DNA from 4 places in the Kitasatospora sp. NPDC058170 genome. Region 2 is predicted to be linked to each of the others. Evidence: riboswitches for the same ligand, from Rfam matches in the RefSeq annotation. Region 2 holds a riboswitch; each other region holds the start of a gene.

Region 1 (5,352 bases), on a different contig from region 2:
CAGCCCATCTTCTTCTCGTTGGGGCCGAAGGAGACGCCCGGGTCGTCGCGTTCGACCACGAAGGCGGAGATCCCGGACGCCCCCGGGCCGCCGGTGCGGGCCATCACCACGTACACCTGCGCGGCGCCGGCTCCGGAGATGAACTGCTTGACGCCGTCGAGGACGTAGCCGTCGCCGTCGCGCACCGCCCGGGTGGTCAGCGCGGCGGCGTCGGAGCCCGCGCCCGGTTCGGTCAGGCAGTAGCTGGCCAGGCTCTCCATCGAGCAGAGGCCGGGCAGCAGCCGGGCGCGCTGGTCGTCGCTCCCGTAGCGGTCGATCATCCAGGCGACCATGTTGTGGATCGACAGGTACCCGGCGATGGACGGGCAGCCGGTGGCCAGCCCCTCGAACACCAGCACCCCGTCCTGCCGGCCGAGCGCCGAGCCGCCCTGGTCCTCCCGGACGTAGACGCCGCCGAGCCCGAGTCCGGCGCCCTTGCGCAGCACATCGACCGGGAAGTGCTTGTTCTGGTCCCACTCCACCGCGTTCGGGGCGAGGTGCTCGCGGGCGAACCCCCGGCAGGTCTCGGCGATGGCGCGCTGATCCTCCGTCATGGTGTGCACGGCGGCCTCAGCCCATCGTCGGGATGGTGAAGCTCGCGCCCTCCTTGACCCCGGAGGGCCAGCGCGAGGTGACGGTCTTGGTCCGGGTGTAGAAGCGGATCGAGTCGGGCCCGTGCTGGTTGAGGTCGCCGAACCCGGAGCGCTTCCAGCCGCCGAAGGTGTGGTAGGCCACCGGGACGGGGATCGGCACGTTGACGCCGATCATCCCGGTGGTGACCCGGCGGGTGAAGTCCCGCGCGGTGTCGCCGTCCCGGGTGAAGATCGCCACCCCGTTGCCGTACTCGTGCTCGCTGGGCAGCCGCAGCGCCTCCTCGTAGTCCGCCGCGCGGACCACGCACAGCACCGGGCCGAAGATCTCCTCCCGGTAGATGCGCATCCCGGGGGTGACCCGGTCGAAGAGGGTGGCGCCGAGGAAGTAGCCGTCCTCGTACCCGGGCACGGTCAGCCCGCGGCCGTCGACGACCAGTTCGGCACCCTCCTCGACCCCGGCGTCGAGGAAGCCGCGCACCCGGTCCAGGGCGTCCCGGCCGACCAGCGGGCCGAAGTCGGCCTCGGCGTCGTGCGAGGCGCCGACCCTGAGCGCGGCGATCCGCTCGGTGAGCTTGGCCACCAGGGCGTCGGCGGTCTCCTCCCCGACCGGCACCGCGACGGAGATGGCCATGCAGCGCTCGCCGGCCGAGCCGTAGCCCGCGCCGATCAGGGCGTCGGCGGCCAGGTCGAGGTCGGCGTCCGGCATCACGATCATGTGGTTCTTGGCGCCGCCGAAGCACTGCGCGCGCTTCCCGCGGGCGGCCGCGGTGGCGTAGACGTACTGCGCGATGTCGGAGGAGCCGACGAAGCCCAGCGCCGCCACCCGGGGGTCGTCGAGCAGCGTGTCGACCGCCTCCTTGCCGCCGTTGACGACGTTCAGCACGCCCGGCGGCAGACCGGCCTCGACGAAGAGCTCGGCGAGGCGCAGCGGCACCGAGGGGTCCCGCTCGGAGGGCTTGAGGATGAAGGCGTTTCCGCAGGCGATGGCCGGTGCGGCCTTCCACAGCGGGATCATCGCGGGGAAGTTGAACGGGGTGATGCCGGCGACCACGCCGAGCGGCTGGCGCAGCGAGTACACGTCGATGCCGGTGCCCGCGCTGTCGGTGTACTCGCCCTTCAGCAGGTGGGGCACCCCGGCCGCGAACTCGACGACCTCCAGGCCGCGTTGGAGGTCGCCGTGGGCGTCGGCGACGGTCTTCCCGTGCTCGGCGGACAGCAGCCGGGCCAGCGGCTCGCGTTCGGCCTCGACCAGCTGCAGGAAGCGCAGCAGCACGCGGGCGCGGCGTTGCGGGTTCCAGGCGGCCCACTCGGTCTGGGCCTGTTCGGCGTCGGCGATCGCCGCCTCGGTCTCGGCCCGGCCGGCGAGCGGTACGCGCGCCTGGACGGTGCCGGTGTTGGGGTCGTACACGTCGCCGAACACCCCGGAGGTGCCGGTGACGTGCTTTCCGCCGATGAAGTGGGTGAGCTCACGGACCATCACAAGCCTGCTCTCGTCAGGATGTCGGGAGGATCCGAGGGCTGGGGCACGGCAGGGGTCGGCGCCGCGCGCCGCGGTGGGCGGGTCACGGGGTGCCGGGTTCTGCCTGGCGCGGTGGAGACCGTCAGGGTGACGGGTGTGCCGCGGCCGTCGCAGGATCACCAGGGCCAGGAGGAACACAGACCGGTGCCATGCGTGTTTGCTCCATCCTCGTGGACAACACGGAACACCCGCAGTCGGTATCCTGACTCCCGGATCAGCGCGCGCCACCCGGCCTTCCCGGCTGGCTGCCAGTGGCTGGTACTGCGGTGACGCGCTCCCCGGTCACAGTGGCGGGACCGTGCCGGATTCACACCGGCTTCCCTGCACTGCGGGCCTTGGTTCACGACCATATAGTTGGACGTCCTAGTAAGTCCAGGGTGCCGTGCCCCCACCGAGCCCCAGGCGCAAGGGCTCCCCGGCCTGAACCCCTCCGCCGGACATGCCACTTAGGCAAGGCTAACGTCATGTCGGGCGCCCAGCCCGCCACAGCGCCCGGGCGGCAACAGGACCGGGAAGGGGGCGGGGCGGCCGCTGGAGCCCGCCAATGCGGTTAGGCTAACCTTACCTCACTGTCTCGCAAGCCTGTCCGACAGCCGCCGCGCTCCGACCTCAGGGAGAACGTCCATGCCACCCGCCCTCAGCCGCGTCCCCAGACCGCGTCGCACCGGCCGGGCCCCCGGCAAGTCCGCCGCCACGACGGCGCGGTGACCCGTGGCATCGATATCCACCGATGAGTTCAAGGGCCGGACGGCCCTGGTCACCGGCGCCTCCCAGGGCATCGGGGCCGCCGTCGCCCGCCTGCTGACCGACCGCGGGGCCCACGTCGTGGGCAGCGACCTGTCACCCTCCGGGCCCTCGGTCCACCGCCTCGACGTCACGGACGCCGGGGCCGTCGAGCGGCTGGTGGAGCAGGCGGAGCGGGAGCACGGACCGCTCGACATCCTGGTCAACGTCGCGGGCGTGCTGCACTCCGGACCCGCCCTGGACACCAGCGACGAGGACTGGCAGCGCACCTTCGCCGTCAACACCACCGGGGTGTTCCACACCTGCCGCTCCGTCGGGCGCCGGATGGCCGAGCGCGGCCGGGGCAGCATCGTCACCGTCGGGTCCAACGCCGCCGGCGTCCCCCGGATGAACATGGCCGCGTACGCGGCCTCCAAGGCGGCCACCACGATGTTCATGCGCTGCCTGGGCCTGGAGCTGGCCGCCTCCGGGGTGCGCTGCAACCTGGTCTCGCCCGGGTCCACCGACACCCCGATGCAGCGCGCGCTGTGGACCGACGACGACGCCGAGCGCCGGGTCCTCGAAGGCGACCCGGCCACCTACCGGGTGGGGATCCCGCTCGGCCGGATCGCCGCGCCCGAGGACGTCGCCGAGGCGGTCCTCTTCCTGGCCGGCGACCGCGCGCGGCACGTGACCATGCACGACCTCTACGTCGACGGCGGCGCCACCCTGCGGGCCTGACCCCGACCCGGGCGGCCCGGAAGCGCCCGCCCCTTCGAGTCCCACCACCCCGGTGCCCCCGGCACCGGCAGAACGGAGCACCATGACCACGGCTTCCGAGGCCCGGTCCCCCGTCGCGGCGCCGCTGGACGGCAGCGCACTGCTGGCCGCCTACCGCCCGGCCGCCGACCGGGCCTTCCTCACCGGCCCGACCCGGACCCTGCTCGCCGAGGGCGTGCACCGGTCCGTCCCCGACCCCGCCGAGGCCGGCCGGCTGCTGGCCGCGGCGCAGGCCGAGGGCCGCGACCCGGTCGTGGTCGGCGCGATCCCCTTCTCCCCCGGGCGCCCCGCCGAACTGTTCATCCCCGAGCGGGTGCTGCGGGCCGAGCCGATCCGCGGCACCCGCGCCGCCCCCGCCCCCGCCCGGGCGGCGCGGGCCGCGTGGACCAGGCGTCCCGTCCCCGCGCCCGGGGGCTACCGGGACGCGGTCGCCGAGGCGGTACGGCTGATGGGTCAGGACCCGGAGCTCGCCAAGGTCGTCCTCGCCCGCACGCTGGAGCTCACCTCCCCCGGCGGCACCGACATCCCCGCCATGCTCGGCCGGCTGCTGGACCGCGACCCGCACGGCTACACCTTCGCCGTGCCGGCCGGCGGCACCGCCACCCTGGTCGGCGCCAGCCCCGAGCTGCTGGTCTCCCGTCAGGGCGGCCGCGTGGTGTCGAACCCGCTGGCCGGGTCCGCCGCCCGCAGCACCGACCCGGTGGAGGACCGGCGCCGGGCCGAGGAGCTCGCCCGCTCCCCCAAGGACCTCGCCGAGCACGCCTTCGTGGTCGACGCCGTCCGGCAGGCGCTCGCACCGCACTGCGACGACCTCGTCGCCCCCGCGCAGCCCTCGCTCGTCCGCACGGCCGCCATGTGGCACCTGTCCACCACCGTCACCGGGACGCTGCGCGACCCCGCCACCAGCGCCCTGGACCTCGCGCTGGCCCTGCACCCCACCCCGGCGGTCTGCGGCACCCCGACCGACCGGGCCCGGGAGCTGATCGGCACCCTGGAGCCCTTCGACCGCGGCCTCTACACCGGCGTGGTCGGCTGGGGCGACGCCGCCGGCGACGGCGAATGGGTCGTCACCCTGCGCTGCGCCGAGGCCGACGGCGAACGGCTGCGGCTGTTCGCCGGCGCCGGCGTGGTCGCCGCCTCCGTCCCGGAGCACGAACTGGCCGAGACGGCGGCGAAGTTCCGGACCTTCCTGCACGCCGTCGGACTGGAGAACGCCGAATGAGCCTCTACCCCCCGGAGGTCGCCGACCGCTACCGCGCGGCCGGCTACTGGACCGGCGAGACGCTGGACACCATGGTCCGCCGCCACGCCGCCGCCACCCCGGAGCGGATCGCCGTCACCGACGGCGACCGCCACTGGAGCTACGCCGAGCTGGACGCCCGCGCCGACCGGCTCGCCGCCGGGATGCTCTCCCGCGGGCTGCGCAGGGGCGACCGCGTCGTGCTGCAACTGCCCAACGTGGCCGAGTTCTTCGAGGTGTTCTTCGGCGCGCTGCGGGCCGGCGTGGTCCCGGTGATGGCCCTCCCGGCGCACCGCCGGGCCGAGATCTCCTACTTCTGCGAGTTCGCCGAGGCCAGGGCGCTGTTCGTCGCCGACCGCCACGAGGGCTTCGACCACCGCGAACTGGCCGCCGAGGTGTGCGCGGCGGTGCCCGGCCTCGGCGAGGTCTTCGTGGTCGGCGACCCCGGGCGCTTCACC
Region 2 (5,352 bases):
CCCGCACCCCCGACCGGCCTCCGGCACGCAACCGCCGGGCCCGGGCGACCCGTTGGACGCTCTGGACGAGCTGCGGAGCGACGCTGACCGCGACCGTCACGGCGACGCCCAGCTCGTACAGGGCGCCCGGCAGCACCCGCAGCGCCCGCTTCGGGTTGGCCAGGGTGTTGGCCGCGCCGATGCAGCAGAGCAGGCAGGCCAGGCGCAGCCCGTCGAAGGCCGCCGAGAGGGTGGCCTCCAGCGAGACCGGTCCGCCGATCTCGATCCCCGCGTACCAGGCGGGCGTCGGGAGGTGCGGGAGGGAGAACAGCAGGTGGTCCTGCGGGGTGATGCCGGTGGCGAAGACGCAGCGGAACACCACCCGGATCGCCACCACGGCCAAGGCCAGCCACAGGTAGTAGCGGAAGCCGCGCGCCCAGGGGGCCTCGGTGCGGCGGGCGGTGACCACGTAGCCGAGCACGGCGAGGACGGTCAGCAGGATCAGCGGGTTGGTGGTGCGGCCCGCGGCGGTGGCGAGGGCCAGCGCCCAGATCCACCAGGCCAGCGGGTGCAGGGTACGCGGCACCCGGCGGCACCCGGAGACGGGCTCCGGGGGCCGGGCGGTGCGCTCGGCGGGGCGGGGGGTCGGCACAGGATCAGTCCGCCTGCCGGCGGCGGCGCCGGGCGGCCAGCAGCGTGGCGAGGCCGAGCCCGAGGACGATCGCCACGGCGACCAGGCCGGGCGCGATCGAACCCGTGTCGTGCGGCGCGTCGGCGACCGGTTCGGCGTCCACCACCCGGGAGGTGCCGGAGGGCGACGGGGTGGCCGTGGGAGGGGTGGTCTCCGGGGTGGCGGCCGGGGTGTCGGTGGGTGTCACGGCGGCGGCCGGGTCCGCGGTGGGCGCGGGCGGCTGCTCGGGCGACGGGTCGGCGGGCGGGGGCTCGGTGGCCGTGGTCTCCGGGGCCGCGCCGGTGGCGGGCGGCGGCGTGGTCCGGGCGGCGGTGGAGGGTGCGGGCTTGCGCCCCGTGCCGCCGGAGCCGGCTCCCCCGGTGGCGGAGCCTCCTCCGCCGGCGGCGGCACCGCTGCCCGCCGTGCCGCCGCCGGTCGAACCACCGGCGGCCGTTCCCTGACCGGCTCCGGTTGCGCCGGCGGAACCGGAGCCGGTCGTGCCGGCCGTGCCGGTCGAACCCGCCGAGCCGGTGGAGCCGGTCGTGCCCGTGGAGCCGGTCGAACCGGAGGTCCCGGTCGTGCCGGAGGTACCTGCGGAGCCGGTCGAACCGGAGGAACCGGTCGTGCCGGCCGTCCCGGTCCCTCCCGTGCCCTCGCCCACCGGCTCGGCGTTGAGCGCCCGGACGGTGTCGGGCGAGTACGCCGGACGCCCCTCGGTGCCCTCGATGTTGGTCGCGCCGAAGATCCACAGGTCGACGCTGCCCGGCTTCGGGTGGTAGCTCATCGCGCCGAGCTGGCTGTACGACCAGGTGTTCTCACCCGGGTCGGCGTGCCAGTAGGACCAGTACGCCGTCGCGGGCGGCGTCAGCACGCACTTCTCCTGCTCGGGCGGCGGGAACTGCTTGCCGCCCTGGTAGCCGCTGTAGCCGATCCGGCAGATGAACGCCGGGCCGTCGTGCCCGGTGCCGGCGGTCCGCCAGCCGCCCTGGTTGAGCAGGGTGTACCCGGTGGTCGGGGTGGTGCCGCAGGAGCGCAGCAGCGGGCCGCCCCACTTGGCGAGGTCCACCGCGAGCACCACCCCGGAACTCGTGGTGCAGCGGCCGAGGGGCAGCGGGTCCGCCGCCGCCGGGCCGGCCAGGCCGAGCGCGGCGGCGAGCAGGGTCAGCACGGCCACAACTCCGGCCGGCCGGTTGAGCGTCGAACGGTTCACCGGTGCCTCCCAGCGGACGAACGGGTACGGCGGGCGTAGGCGACGGCGGCGCCGCCGGCCAGCAGCAGGGCCAGGGCCGTGAGGGCGATCGGCTCCACCTCGGTGCCGGTGCTCGCGAGACCGGAGCCGGACGGCACGGGCACGTCGAGGCGGACCGGGACCGCGGGGTACGCGGTGGAGTCGCCGGGGCCCGGGCGGTTGTCGGTCCGGCCGGGGGCGGGGGCGCCGCCGGCGGGCGGGGCGGACTCGGGAGGCGTGCCGGTCGGGATGGTGCCGGTCGGCGTGGCGGTCCCGGTCCCGGTCGGCGAGGCGGTCGCACTCGGGGACGCCGTCGCGGTCGGGGACGTGGTCGCGGTGGGCGAGGCTGTCGCGGTCGGGGACGTGGTCGCGGTGGGCGAGGCGGTCGCGGTCGGGGACGTCGTCGCGGTCGGCGAGGCGGTCGCCGTCGGGGAGCCGGTGGCCGTCGGCGAAGTGGTCGCCGTGGGGGACGCCGTCGGCGAGGGCGAACCGGTCGGCTGCGTCCCGCCCAGTGGGCGGCTCAGCGTCCCGAAGGAGGTCCCGACCGTCCCGCCCAGCGCCTGGGTGGAGGCCCGGACGTCCGAGCCCTGCTGTCCCCCGGCCGCGACGTTGAAGCCGCCGTCCGCGTTCTGCTGCCCGGTCAGGAAGTCCCGGGCCCGGGCGATCGCCGCGCCGTACGAGGCGGCCCGCAGGCTCAGGCCCTGGACGGCGAGGGCGGCGGAGTTGGTGGAGTCCCCGGCCGCACCGGGGAAGCCGCCGTCGGCCAGCTGCCGGCCGGCGATCCAGGCCGCCGCCCGGTCCACCGCCTGCTGCGCCGCGGGGTCGTCGGTGAGCAGCGCGAGGGCCATCGCGGCCATCGCGGTGCTGTCCACGTCCGAGTCCCCGGTGGCGGGGATCAGGCTGGGCCAGGAGCCGTCCGGGTGCTGAAGGCCCTTCAGGTAGCCGACCGGGCCGGCGGCCGCCGCGGTGTCCCCGGCCCGCAGCTGCGCCATGATGCCGAGCGCCTGGGAGAACACCGAGGTGGCGTAGGTGTAGTTGCCCGCCGCCGCGCAGGAGGTGTCGGGCGCGGGGCTGGGTGCGGCGCAGACCGTCTTCGCCAGTGCGGCGATCAGGTCCTGCCCGCCGAAGCGGTGCGGGTCCCGGCCGACGACCTCGGCCAGCAGCGCCTCCTTGCCGATCGAGCCGCCGCCCGCGTACTCGGAGCCGATCCCCGTCCAGTCGTCCGCGGTGCGGCCGCTGCCGTCGGTGCCGCGCCCGTCGAGGAAGTCGGCGATCCGGCGCAGCGCGGGGTCGTCGGTGCCGGTGGCGGCGAGGGCGAAGGCCGCGTCGATGGTGAGGCCGAAGTCGGCGAAGCCGGAGTCGGGGAAGGCCTCGTAGTAGTGGCCGTCGAGCAGCCTGGCCGGGGCGGTGAGGTAGCCGGAGCCCTTGGCGAGGTCGGGCGTCCGGCCGCCGGGCTGCGGGGTGGTGACGTCGTGGGCGAGGGTGGCGGTGCTGAACCCGGCGTTGTGCAGCAGGTTCATCCCGGTGGGCGGGTGGGCGTCGCAGCCGCCCACGATGCCGCCGCCCCAGGGCCCGAAGTCGACGGCCACGACGGCGCCGGAGGTCGCGGTGCACTCGTCCATCGGGTCGGCGGCGGCGGAGCCGGAGTAGCCGAACAGGACGGCGCTGCCCGCCGCCACGGCGAACGCGGTGGCCGCGGCGAGGGACAGGGTGCGGCGGTCTCTGCCGCTCGTACGGGTGCTGCGGACCTTCACCGGACACTCCCCAGTCGGTCGACGCGGGGCCGTGCGCAGCGAACGGCGTGCCCGTACCGGGGCAGCCGTCACCATCGCACCGCAGTCCGCGACGGCGCTCGTGTTGCTCGAAAACCCCCGGCGCAGGCATTCCGGCTCGCCCGTGCCCCTCTCGGGGACCAGGCCTACGGTTGCGGGTCAGCGCCGGATTCGGACCGGCTTCCCCTGCTGCCGAGGAGGAAAAAACGCTTCATCAGACCACGGCGCACAATCCGTGGTCAACGTGTCGCCCGGCCGCACACCGCCGAGTTCACCGACCCGGACAGCGGCCCCCCGAACGCCAACACCCGTGGCCGACACGGCACGACGGCCCTCGCGCAGTGGATCGCGCGAGGACCGTCGTGCGGCGTCAGGTGCGGTACCCGGTGGCGCCGCCGGTCAGCGCGGGCTGCCGTAGCCGCGCTCGACGATCCGCACGGCTCCCTCGGTGTAGTAACTCCGGTCCGCCGGAAGCTCGGTGGCGAGACAGTCGACGTAGCGGTTGTACATACAGAAGGCCGCCGCGATCAGGACGGTGTCGTGGATCTCCCCGTCGCCCGCCCCCTCCGCGCGCGCCGCCTTGACGGCCGCCTCCGAGACCGGGCCGACCTGCGCCTGCACCTCGGCCGCGATCCGCAGCAGCGCCCGCAACTGCGGTGACACCGGCGCGGTTTCGAGGTCCGTCTTCACTGCCGTCACCACGTCGAGGCCGCCGTCGAGCTGGGCGGCCGCGAAGGCCCCGTGCGACTCGGAGCAGAACCGCGTCCCGTTGAGCTCCGACACGTACGAGGCGATCAGCTCCCGCTCACCGCGCGGCAGCGGGGACGGGCCGCGCAGCAGCGCTTCGGCCAGCTGGTTCAGCGGCGCGGCCGTATCCGGGCGCTCCACCATCAGACCACTGATACCGGGCAGGTCGTTCCCGATCCTGATGTGCGGCACTATGCGTTCCCTCCGGGCGGTTCGGCTGTGGACCGCCCCATGCTCCCGGCCCCCGGACAGCCGGACCATCTTCCGGATTGCTGAATACCGGCGGCGGGCGAACGGCCCGCAGGACGGCCCCGGCCGGCCGCCGACGAGCGCGGGCCCTTCCGTCGGCACGAGCGTGAACCGGTCCGTGTGGCGACCGTCGCACCCTCCCAAAAATACCCCCCCAGGTATTTCTGTTACGGTGGATCCAGATACCCCGGGGGGTAACTGCGCGACGAGGGAGAGTGTGCCGTGTTCTTTGCCGACATCCTGGAGACCGAAGGCCTGGGCAACCGGAGCCATCTCGCGGGCGGGCCCCGGACCGCGGTGGTGGTGGATCCGCCGCGGGACATCGACCGGGTGATCGCCGCGGCGGCCCGGCGCGGGGTGCGGATCGCGGCGGTCGCCGAGACGCACGTCCACAACGACTACGTCAGCGGCGGTCTGGAGCTGGCCCGGGTGACCGGCGCCCGCTACCTGGTGCCCGCCGGGGCGTCGGTGGCGTACGAGCGGGTCGCGGTCGCCGACGGCGACGTCGAGGAGATCGACGAGGGCCTGGTGCTGCGGGCCGTGGCCACTCCGGGGCACACCCCGCACCACACCTCCTACGTACTGGAGCACGAAGGGCACGCCGTCGCCGCGTTCACCGGCGGGTCCCTGCTGATCGGAAGCGTGGGCCGGCCGGACCTGGTCGAGCCGCGCCTGACCGAGGAGCTGGCGCGCGCACAGCACGCCTC
Region 3 (5,352 bases), on a different contig from region 2:
GAGGGAGGTGGTCACGTATGACCGATCTGACCAAGACGCCCGCCGACGCCGTCGCCGGCGGCCCCATGGTCCGGGCCGAGGACGTCCACAAGTCCTACGGGTCCGTCCAGGTGCTCCGGGGCATCGACCTGGAGGTCCGGCAGGGCGAGGTGTTCTGCCTGATCGGTCCGTCCGGCTCCGGCAAGTCGACCTTCCTGCGGTGCATCAACCACCTGGAGAAGATCAACGCCGGCCGCCTCTGGGTGGACGGCGAGCTGGTGGGCTACCGGCAGAAGGGCGACCGGCTCTACGAGCTCAAGGAGAGCGAGGTCGCGCTCAAGCGCCAGGACATCGGCATGGTGTTCCAGCGCTTCAACCTCTTCCCGCACATGACCGCCATAGAGAACGTCATCGAGGCGCCGGTGCAGGTCAAGGGCGAGAGCCGGGCCGCCGCCCGGGAGCGCGGGATGGTCCTGCTGGAGCGGGTCGGCCTCTCCGACAAGGCGAAGAACTACCCGTCCCAGCTCTCCGGCGGCCAGCAGCAGCGCGTCGCGATCGCCCGCGCGCTCGCGATGAAGCCCAAGCTGATGCTCTTCGACGAGCCCACCTCCGCGCTCGACCCCGAGCTGGTCGGCGACGTCCTCGACGTCATGCGCGGCCTGGCCGAGGAGGGCATGACGATGGTCGTCGTCACCCACGAGATGGGCTTCGCCCGCGAGGTCGGCGACGCGCTGGTGTTCATGGACGGCGGTGTGGTGGTCGAGGCCGGCAACCCGCGCGACGTGCTCACCGACCCCCAGCACGAGCGCACCCGCGCGTTCCTCTCCAAGGTGCTCTGAGCGCACCCCCTGGGCGCCCGGCAGGCCGGTCCTGCCGGGCGCCCTGCGTTTGCCCCGCCAAGGTAATAGGCTGGAGGCACTAAGCCCGTTACCAACGCTTGAAAGGACCACCGTGGAGCTCGCCTCGTACGCAGACCTGGCCGTTCGGCTGGTCAACACCGAGGAACCCGAGCGCGGCACCGACTCGCTGACCTCGGTGGAGGCCGTCCGCGGCCTGTTCTCCGACTCCTCGCGGGCCGCCGCGCTCGCCGACGAGGCGGACCTGCCGCGACTGCGCGGCGTCCGCACCCGGCTGCGCGGGGTCTTCGAGGCCGCCGCCGAGGGGGACGAGATCCGGGGCGTCGACCTGCTGAACAGCCTGCTGATGGAGTACCCCGTCAGCCCGCTGGTCTCCGGGCACGACTACCTGGACGATGCCGGCCGCCCCCGCTGGCACCTGCACCTCGCCGACAACTCGCCCACCGCCACCGCGCACTTCAGCGCCGTCGCCTGCATGGGCCTGGCCGTCCACCTCACCGAGCTGGGCGCCGACCGGCTCGGCATCTGCCAGGCCGCGCCCTGCCGCAACGCCTACCTGGACACCTCGACCAACCGCTCCCGCCGCTACTGCTCCGACCGCTGCGCCACCCGCGCCAACGTCGCCGCGTACCGGGCCCGCAAGCGCCTGGAGGCCCAGGAGGCCGCTGCGGCCTCCTAGGTCCGTGCGGGGTGTTTGCAAAGTCCCGCCGGGTCCGCGGCGACTTTGCGAACACGCCCTGGCCCCGAGCTGCCTCAGAACTCGTCGGGGTCCACCCAGACCCCGAGTCGGCGGGCCAGCCCCGGCACCCGGGCCAGCGGGCCGCGGAGCAGCAGCCGCTCCAGCCGCCGGCCCGGCGCCAGCCAGGCCGGGCACGGCCGCAGCCGCAGCAGCACCCGGCCGAGCACCAGCTCGTCCGGCACCGCGCCGTAGCTGCGGCTGTCGCTGTCGATCGGCCGGTTGTCCGACAGCAGCCACCAGCCCTTCGGCCGCCGGGCCCCGGCCCGCTTCACCACCAGCAGGTCCTGCTGGAACGGGTGGCGGAACACCACCACCGCACCCGGCCTGATCCGCGCGCCGTACCGGACGACCAGCTGGTCGCCCTCGCGCAGGGTGGGCACCATCGAGTCGCCCGCCACGTCGATCAGCCCGAACGGGGCGACACCCCCCGGGGTGCCGCCCTCCGGTTGCACCATCCGCGCCACGACTCCTCCTCCCGGCTCGCCGCGTCCCAGTGTGCCGTACGGACCGTCACCCGCCGATGTCCGGATTGGCCCGGTTCCGGCTCCGCCTTTTGCCCTAGGCCGACTGCCCGATCGCGAAACCCGGTGGCCGGAGGGGTAATCTCGGGCGCGGGAAGACGATCTAAGGAAGGACTCCCATGTTCTCTCGTCTGTTTGCACCGCGTGCCACCGCTCACGCCCACTGTGACCTGCCCTGCGGCGTGTACGACCCGGCGCAGGCCCGGATCGAGGCCGAGTCGGTGAAGGGCACCCAGGAGAAGTACCAGGCCAACGAGGACGCGGCGTTCCGCACCCGCGCCCTGATCATCAAGGAGCAGCGCGCCGAGGCCGTCAAGCACCACATCTCGGTGCTGTGGAGCGACTACTTCAAGGCCCCGCACTTCGAGAAGTACCCGCAGCTGCACCAGCTGATCAACGACACCCTGAAGGCCGCCTCGGCCGCCAAGGCGTCGACGGACCCGGCCACCGGCCAGGCCCTGCTCGACCTGATCGCCGAGGTCGACAAGATCTTCTGGGAGACCAAGCAGGCCTGATCGCCGCTCAGTCGCCTTCGACCGCCCCCCTCCGGCCCGCCGGACGGGGGCGGTCGTGCGTTCCGGGGCGCTCCCGGTCTTCCGAACGTTCCCGGGAGGCTCCGCCCCGGCACCGGTAAGGGTTGACCGGCCCGAGCAGTTGTTATGCTGCCAGGGCGTCCCGAGGGGGAAGTCCGGTGCGAATCCGGCGCTGACCCGCAACGGTAGGCGGGGCCCCGGCCCCGCGAGCCCGATCGCCCTGGGGCGCTGACCTCCCGACAACTCGCCGTGGACTGCGAGGGGATGGCGCTCCGGCACACCCTGATGCCCCGGCCCGCCGCCCCCGCCCGGACCACCGCCCGAGGCTAAGGCGCGCCCCCGTTGAGCACCGCAGCGACCGCACCGCTCCGCCGAATACCCGTCGTACCGCTGGCCGCCGCCCTGGCCGCGGCGCTGCTGCTGTCCATGGTCTGCGGGGTGGCCCTGGGCGCCTCCGGACTCGGCTGGGCGCGGGTACTGCGGCTGCTCGGCGCCGGACTGACGGGCGGTCGGCTGGAGGCCGAGGAGGCCGCCGCGTACGCGATCGTCTGGGAGATCCGGCTGCCGCGGACGGTGCTGGCCGCCGTGGTCGGCGCCGGACTCGCGGCCACCGGCGTCGCGGTGCAGGCGATGGTCCGCAACGCGCTCGCCGACCCGTTCGTGCTCGGCATCTCCTCCGGTGCGGCGGTCGGCGCCAACGCCGTCCTTCTGCTCGGCGCCCTCGCCTCGCTCGGGGTCTGGGCGCTGTCGGTCTCCGCCTTCGGCGCGGCCCTGCTGGCGATGGTGCTGGTGTACGCCGCCGCCCGGTCCGCCTTCGGCCTCACTCCGCTGCGGCTGGTCCTCACCGGCACCGCGATGTCCTACGGCTTCTCGGCGGTGACGGCACTGATGGTGTTCGGCGCCGCGCGCGGCGAGGCGGCCCGCAGCGCCATGATGTGGATGCTCGGCAGCCTCGGCGGGGCGACCTGGGGCTCGGTGCCGATCGCCGCCGCCACCGTGCTGGCGGGCCTGGCGTACCTGGCCTGCTCGGCCGGGCGGCTGGACGCGCTCGCGATGGGCGACGAGACGGCCGCCTCGCTCGGGGTGGACGCCGACCGGCTGCGCCGCGAGCTGTTCGTGGTGACCGCCGCCGTCACCGGCACGGTGGTCGCGGTCAGCGGCGCGATCGGCTTCGTCGGGCTGATGGTGCCGCACCTGACGCGGATGCTGGTCGGCGCCGGGCACCGCCGGGTGCTGCTGGTCGCCCCGCTCGCCGGCGCGCTGCTGCTGGTCTGGGTGGACATCGTCTCGCGGGTGGTGCTCGCCCCCGCCGAACTGCCGGTCGGGGTGGTCACCGCCGTCCTCGGCGTGCCCTGCTTCCTGCTGCTGATGCGCCGTCGCGGCTACACCTTCGGAGGCCGCTGATGGACATCGACCTCGACCGGGTCTCGGTCGACCTCGCCGGGACCCGCCTGGTCCACGACATCACCCTGAGCGCCGCCGCCGGCCGGGTGGTCGGCCTGGTCGGGCCGAACGGCAGCGGCAAGTCGACGCTGCTGCGCTGCGTCTACCGGGCGCTGCGGCCCGCCGCCGGCGCCGTCCGGCTGGGCGGCGCCGACCTGCACGCGCTCGCCCCGCGCGAGGCCGCCCGGCGGGTCGCCGCGCTGCCCCAGGAGCACTCCGCCGAGTTCGACTTCACGGTGGCCGAGGTGGTCGGCATGGGCCGGCTCCCGCACCGCGGCGCCTTCGCCGGACCGAGCGCGCAGGACGCGGAGCGCTGCGCCGGGGCACTGCGCCGGGCCGGCGCGGACCACCTGGCCGGGCGCGGCTTCCTCAGCCTGTCCGGCGGAGAGAAGCAGCGGGTGCTGATCGCCCGCGCGCTCGTCCAGGAGCCGCGGGTGCTGGTGCTGGACGAGCCCACCAACCACCTGGACATCGGCCATCAGCTGGAGGTGCTGGCCCTCGTCCGGGAGGCCGGGCCGACCGTGCTCACCGCGCTGCACGACCTCAACCTGGCGGCCGGCCACTGCGACCTGCTGTACGTGATCGAGGCCGGCCGGATCGTGGCCTCCGGGCCGCCCGCCGAGGTGCTCCGACCCGCGCTGCTGGCCGAGGTGTTCGGCGTGCGCGCCACCCCGGTGCGGCATCCGCTGACCGGCGCCGTCCACCTGCTCTTCGACCGCCTCGACCCGCTCGACCCGCTCGACCGACCCTAGGACCTCGTATGCGTACCAAGGCCGTTGCCACCGCCGCCCTGCTCACCCTCGCCCTGACCGCCTGCGGCGCGGAGATCGCCCCCGCCGGCGGTGCCGCCGCCGGCTCCGCCCACTACCCGGTGACCGTCGACAACTGCGGCGCCAAGGCGACCTTCAAGACGAAGCCCGCCCGGGTGGTGACCAACGACGTCGGCATCACCGAGCTGATGCTGGCGCTCGGCCTCGCCGACCGGATGGCCGGCTACGTGATGCCCGACGAGAAGGGCCAGGTCGACAAGGTGGCCTGGAAGGACGGCTACGCCGGGACCACGTGGCTCTCCAAGCAGCAGATCACCAAGGAGATCGTGCTGGAGGCCAGGGCCGACCTGGTCTTCGCCGGCTGGCACTACGGCTTCAGCGACGCCGACGGCTTCACCCCGCAGGCGCTCGCCGGGCTCGGCATCGACTCCTACGTGCTGAGCGAGTCCTGCCGCAGCGGCAAGGGCCCGGAGCGCGGGGTGATGTCCCCGCTGGACGCGCTGTACACCG
Region 4 (5,352 bases), on a different contig from region 2:
CGGAACACCAGCCGGTGCAGCTCCACCTGCCAGGGCGCGGGCGCGGCCCCGATCACGAAGGTCCGGGCGGTGGAGACGCCGTAGCCGCGGTACTGGGCACCGAGCACGACGGTGAGGAAGTCGCCCTCCTCGACCCGGCGGTCGGTGGGCTGGTGGGCCTGCTGCCCGGAGTGGCTGCCGGTGCCGACGGACACCGGGAAGGCCGCCCGGTCGGCGCCGTGGTCGATCATCCGGCGCTCCAGCTCCATCGCCAGGTGCCGCTCGGTGCGGCCGACGAGGATCGACTCCAGCAGCTCGCCGAGCGCCTGGTCGGCGATCTCGGCCGCGATCCGCAGGTCGGCGATCTCGTGTTCGTCCTTGACCACCCGCAGCCGTTCGACGACCTGCGCGAGGTCCGCCAGCCGGACGCCCTCGGCCAGTCCGGCCACCGCGCGGTGCCGGCTGACGGTCAGGTCGTGCTCCTCCACGGCGAGGTCCGCCACCCGCAGCCGGACGGCCGCGGCGGCCGCGGCCAGCACGGTGTCCGCCCCGGCGGCCACCGGCAGCTGGGTGATGTCCTCACCGATCGCGCGGTCCCCGGTGTCGTCCGGCGGCAGGTCGTCCGGCAGTGCCAGCACCACCCGCTCCCGGGTGAGCAGCACGCTCGCCCCGCACGGCGGGCAGCCGGTCAGGTACCGGACGTTCGCCGGCCGGGTGATCAGCGCCGCATCGGCCCCGGACGCACTGCAGTGCTCCCTCAGCCGCTCCCGCCGGCCCGCGTACGCATCAGCCATGCGTCGAGCCTACGGAGCCCCACCCCGATCCGCCCGCCGAGCAGACCCGACCGGGCAGCCGCCGCCCCCGGCCCCGGGCCCCGCCCGGGTTCGCGGTCCGGGCGGGCGGCGGCGCCGACGGCCTCAGCCCTCCGCCGGAGCCGAAGCCTGGGTCGAAGCCGGGGTCGAAGCCTGGGCCAGGACCGCGCCCTCCCCCGCCGCCGGGGTCCAGCGCTGTTCGACCCTGGCCAGCCGCCAGTAGGCGATCGCCGCGCCCCAGACCACCACGAAGAGGCCGACGAGCACGTAGCCGACGTTGTCCAGCGACAGCTCGGCGATCCACCCGCTGACCGGGTCGGTCAGGTCCAGCTTCTCGTGCAGCACCCCCACCAGTTCGATGGTGCCGATGACGAAGGCCACCGCGATCGACAGCCCGGTGATGGTCAGGTTGTAGAACACCTTGCGCACCGGGTTGGAGAACGCCCACTGGTAGGCGAAGTTCATGAACGTCCCGTCCAGCGTGTCGAACAGGCTCATCCCCGCCGCGAACAGCAGCGGCAGGCAGACGATGGCGTACCAGGGCAGGCCCGCCGCCGCGCCGGAGCCGGCCATCACCATCAGCGTCACCTCGGTCGCGGTGTCGAAGCCGAGGCCGAGCACCATGCCCACCGGGAACATCTGGCCGGGCCGGGTGATCGAACGGGTGGCCCGGTTCAGCAGCCGGGCCAGGAAGCCGCGCGCGTTGAGGTGCTCCTCCAGCTCCGCCTCGTCGAACCGCCCGGCCCGCATCGACCGGAACACCTTCAGGATGCCCAGCAGGGCGACCAGGTTGAGCGCGCCGATCAGGTAGAGGAAGGCCCCGGAGGCGGTGGTGCCGACCACGCCGAGCCACTTGTGGGTGGCGGACTCGTCGTCCATCAGCGTGTTGGCCAGCTGGGCGCCGCCCGCCACCAGGGCGGCCATCAGGACCACCATCGAGGAGTGCCCGAGGGCGAACCAGAAACCCACCGAGACCGGCCGCTTGCCGTCCGCCATCAGCTTGCGGGTGGTGTTGTCGATCACCGCGATGTGGTCCGCGTCGAAGGCGTGCCGCATGCCGAGCGTGTAGGCGGTGACGCCCAGGCCCACCCCGAAGACCTGGGTACCGACCTCGTACTCCTGCGGGGCGACCAGGAAGACGAGCGTCCCGAAGGCCACCACGTGCATGGCCAGGATCACCCCCATGAGCCCTGCCGTGCGGATCGTGTCCTCCCGCCTCCAGCGGAAGGACGGCAGCACCGCGGGTGTCGCCGGCACAGCGGCGGTTTCGGGCAGGGTCATCGTGGGATCACGCTCCAGCACCTCGTGGAATGACGTTCGTGAGATGCCGTGGCCGGTCTCCTGGCTTACGGGGCGTCCGTACCCGCCTTCCCAGGCGCGCGAGGCACCCAGTGGCGTCGTGGCTACGGACGACTCCCCCCGATCACAGTGGCGAGGGCCGCTCCGGACTGGGGACCCCTGAAGGTCCGTCACCGGTCTTCCCGAACACCACGGCGGGCAACACCGTAGGGGCCGGAACAGCACCCTTGCAAGGCTGCGCACCTGCGCAGGTGTCCAGGATCACAGCCCGCCGGCCGCGCGGGGCGGCTGCAAGAATGGGCCCATGCATCTCGTACCGGCCGACCGCGCGGGCCAGCGCACCATCGACGGGCACCGGGTCTGCGAGGCCATCGCCGCGATCGGCGACACCGCGCACGTCCGCTCCTGGGCCGAGCGGTTCTCGCTGCTCGCCGACCCCGGGCGGCTCGCGCTGCTGCTCGCCCTGCACCGGGCCGGGCCGCTCGCCGTCAGCGACCTGGCCGTGGCCACCGGTATGCGCGATCCGGCCGTCTCCCAGGCGCTGCGGCTGCTGCGCACGGCCGGCGCCGTCACCGGCGACAAGGACGGACGCGTGGTGCGCTACCGGCTCGTGGACGACACCATGCGCCCCCTGCTCGACGAGTGCGCCGCCGCCGAGCACCACGAGCCCGCCACCGGGCGCCCCGGACCGGCCGCCGCCACGGGCTGACCGCCCCCGGGCCCGGTCTGGCGCACCCGCGGGGCGCGGCCTCAGCCCTCCCGGACCAGGCGTTCGAAGCGGTGCAGCGAACGGTCGGCGAGCGGCTCGGTGACGGGCCGCAGGGCGCGGCCGAGCGGGCCCGCGCCGGGCAGCCGGAAGGCGCCGAGGAAGGCGAAGCGGGTGCCGTCCGACTCGGGCCTGGCGGCCAGGCCGCCCAGCAGGAAACGGCTGCGCATCAGGCACCAGCCCGGCGTCAGCTCGACGTCGAAGCGGGCGCGCAGGCGGGAGTGGCCGACCACCAGGGCCTGTCGGCGGCCCTCCGCCGGGCCCTCCCCGAGGCGGACCGAGCGGATGTCGGGCAGCCAGCGCGGCAGCCGGCCCTCCAGGTCCGCGGCCACCGCCCAGACCTGGTCGAACGGGGCGTCGATCACCGCCTCGTGGACGGCGCCGCCCGGGGTGGCGGCGGCGATGACGTGCAGGCGGCGGACCGGGTCGAAGCCGGCCACCGGCCAGGGAATGCGCTCGGTCACTGCTGCCACGCCCTTCGGAAGCTGAGTCGGGCCCGGGACAGCCGGGACTTCACGGTGCCGGTCGCCACGCCCAGCAGCTCGGCGGTGGCCCGCTCGTCCAGGCCCTCGATGTCACGCAGCACCAGGACGGCGCGGTGCTCGGGGGTGAGCCGGGCGAGGACGTCCTCGATGTCGGTGGCGAGCTGCGGATCGCCGGGGCGGGGCAGCTCGGAGAGGTCGGCGGGGACGCAGCGGGCGACCCGCCGCACGTGCCGGACGGCCTCGCGGACGGCGATCGAGCGGACCCAGCCGAACAGCGCCGCCGGGTCCTTGAGCTGGCGCAGCCGGCGGAACACCGCGATCAGCGCCTCCTGGGTCGCGTCCGGCCCGTCGTCCAGCGCGATCGGGCCGCAGAGCCGGCGCACGTACGGCGTGACCAGCTCCAGCAGCTCGCTGACGGCCAGCTGGTCGCCGCGCTGGGCGGCACGGACCAGCACGGCGGTTTCCGTCGGGGTGTCGGGACCATCCACGTCCGATCAGAGGCGCCGCGGCGGCCGGACGTTCCCTCGCCCCCGCCGCTTTCCGCTGTGACGCTCGCCACAGGAACGTCCGCCCGCCGGGGCGGCTCCTGTGGGGCGACACACTGCCGGGACACCCGAGGGGCCGTCATGAACCGCCGCCGTACCGCCGCACTCGCCATCGCCACCGTGCTCGCCGCCGACGGGCTGCTGCACGTCTACTGGGCCACCGGCCGCACCTGGCCGGCGCCGGACACCGCGACGCTGTCGCAGGTGGTGCTCAACGCCGACGTGCCGTTCACCCCGCGGGTGGTGCTGCCGCTCGCCGGGCTGCTGTTCTCGGGCGCCGCGCTGGTGGCGGCCCGCGGCGGGCTGCTGCCCGCCACCGCCCGCCGGCTGCCGGCCCTCGCCCTGCACTGGGGTCCGCGCGCGGTGGCCGGCGGACTGCTCGCGCGCGGACTGGCGGGGCTGGTCTGGGCGGCCGGGATCGGCGCCGCGACCGACTCGGCCTTCTACCGGCTCAACCTGGCCCTCTACACACCGCTCTGCCTGGCCGGCGCCGCGGCCGCGTGGACGGTGGCCCGCGGCGCCGGGCAGCGCGCACCGCACTGAGCGCGGCCCCCACGGAGCGCGCGCCGCCCGCGGTCACCCGAGGCCGGTCAGACCCGCTGGCAGCCCGGGCACCAGAACAGGTTGCGCGCGGCGTGCGCCTCCGTCCGGACGTCGGTGCCGCAGACCAGGCAGGGCATGGCGGCCCGGCGGTAGACGTAGACCTCGCCGCCGTGGTCGTCGACCCGCGGAGGCCGGCCCATCGCCTCGGGGGTGTGCTCCGGCCGGACGGTGTCGATCCGGCCGGCGCCGACGCCCTCGCGCATCAGGTCGACCAGGTCCGCCCAGATGGCGTCCCACTCGGCACGGCGGAGGTCGCGCCCGGCCCGGTGCGGGCTGATGCCCAGCCGGAACAGCACCTCGGCGCGGTAGACGTTGCCGACGCCGGCCAGCACCTTCTGGTCCATCAGCAGGGCGGCGACCGTCGTCCGGCTGCCGGATATCCGCCGCCAGGCGGGCTCCGGATCGGCGTCCGCGCGCAGCGGGTCGGGCCCGAGGCGGGCGGCGACGGCGTCCTTCTCGGCCCCGGTGATCAGCTCGCAGGTGTTGGGGCCGCGCAGGTCGGCGTAGCCCTCGTCGTTCTCCAGGCGGAGCCGGACCAGCCCCACCGGCTCGGGCGCGGGACCCTCGGCGAAGGTGAAGCCGCCGTAGAGGCCGAGATGGATGTGCACCCAGGCGCCTTCCTCGAACCCGAGGAAGAGGTGTTTGCCGGTCGCCTCGGCCTCGGCCAGCACCTGGCCGTCGATCAGGGCGGCGCCGTCCGCGAACCGGCCCTGCGGGCTGGACACGCGGACCGGGCGGCCGCCGAAGGCCGTGCGGTTCTCGGCGGCGAGACGGTGGATGATGTGGCCTTCCGGCACGGGCGTCGGCTCCCCCCGCTGGTTCGACAGGACGTGTCCATCATCGCAGCCGGCACCGACACTCCG

The links. Region 2 has a riboswitch for cobalamin ahead of ACFVVX_RS29550 (prenyltransferase/squalene oxidase repeat-containing protein). Riboswitches for the same ligand answer to the same signal wherever they lie in the genome.
Region 1: another riboswitch for cobalamin. It lies ahead of ACFVVX_RS07740 (CoA-acylating methylmalonate-semialdehyde dehydrogenase); the one in region 2 lies ahead of ACFVVX_RS29550 (prenyltransferase/squalene oxidase repeat-containing protein).
Region 3: another riboswitch for cobalamin. It lies ahead of ACFVVX_RS14140 (FecCD family ABC transporter permease); the one in region 2 lies ahead of ACFVVX_RS29550 (prenyltransferase/squalene oxidase repeat-containing protein).
Region 4: another riboswitch for cobalamin. It lies ahead of ACFVVX_RS30690 (HoxN/HupN/NixA family nickel/cobalt transporter); the one in region 2 lies ahead of ACFVVX_RS29550 (prenyltransferase/squalene oxidase repeat-containing protein).

The regions. Positions count from the first base shown of each region.
Region 1 covers NZ_JBHVUV010000005.1:3,362-8,713, reverse strand. The annotation lists gene ACFVVX_RS07745 (acyl-CoA dehydrogenase family protein) at 1-593, opposite strand, end outside; gene ACFVVX_RS07740 (CoA-acylating methylmalonate-semialdehyde dehydrogenase) at 610-2,109, opposite strand; cobalamin riboswitch at 2,326-2,517, opposite strand; gene dhbA (2,3-dihydro-2,3-dihydroxybenzoate dehydrogenase) at 2,863-3,615, shown strand; gene ACFVVX_RS07730 (isochorismate synthase) at 3,698-4,876, shown strand; gene ACFVVX_RS07725 ((2,3-dihydroxybenzoyl)adenylate synthase) at 4,873-5,352, shown strand, end outside.
Region 2 covers NZ_JBHVUV010000030.1:35,827-41,178, reverse strand. The annotation lists gene ACFVVX_RS29560 (CbiQ family ECF transporter T component) at 1-565, opposite strand, end outside; gene ACFVVX_RS29555 (hypothetical protein) at 636-1,859, opposite strand; gene ACFVVX_RS29550 (prenyltransferase/squalene oxidase repeat-containing protein) at 1,856-3,631, opposite strand; cobalamin riboswitch at 3,735-3,891, opposite strand; gene ACFVVX_RS29545 (carboxymuconolactone decarboxylase family protein) at 4,049-4,588, opposite strand; gene ACFVVX_RS29540 (rhodanese-like domain-containing protein) at 4,868-5,352, shown strand, end outside.
Region 3 covers NZ_JBHVUV010000011.1:7,803-13,154, reverse strand. The annotation lists gene ACFVVX_RS14165 (amino acid ABC transporter permease) at 1-21, shown strand, start outside; gene ACFVVX_RS14160 (amino acid ABC transporter ATP-binding protein) at 18-818, shown strand; gene ACFVVX_RS14155 (CGNR zinc finger domain-containing protein) at 931-1,515, shown strand; gene sodX (nickel-type superoxide dismutase maturation protease) at 1,590-2,030, opposite strand; gene sodN (superoxide dismutase, Ni) at 2,216-2,611, shown strand; cobalamin riboswitch at 2,748-2,867, shown strand; gene ACFVVX_RS14140 (FecCD family ABC transporter permease) at 3,056-4,033, shown strand; gene ACFVVX_RS14135 (ABC transporter ATP-binding protein) at 4,033-4,824, shown strand; gene ACFVVX_RS14130 (ABC transporter substrate-binding protein) at 4,833-5,352, shown strand, end outside.
Region 4 covers NZ_JBHVUV010000033.1:1,472-6,823, forward strand. The annotation lists gene ACFVVX_RS30685 (M24 family metallopeptidase) at 1-773, opposite strand, end outside; gene ACFVVX_RS30690 (HoxN/HupN/NixA family nickel/cobalt transporter) at 897-2,072, opposite strand; cobalamin riboswitch at 2,105-2,299, opposite strand; gene ACFVVX_RS30695 (ArsR/SmtB family transcription factor) at 2,395-2,799, shown strand; gene ACFVVX_RS30700 (SRPBCC family protein) at 2,841-3,320, opposite strand; gene ACFVVX_RS30705 (RNA polymerase sigma factor) at 3,317-3,796, opposite strand; gene ACFVVX_RS30710 (DUF3995 domain-containing protein) at 3,968-4,429, shown strand; gene ACFVVX_RS30715 (Fpg/Nei family DNA glycosylase) at 4,477-5,286, opposite strand.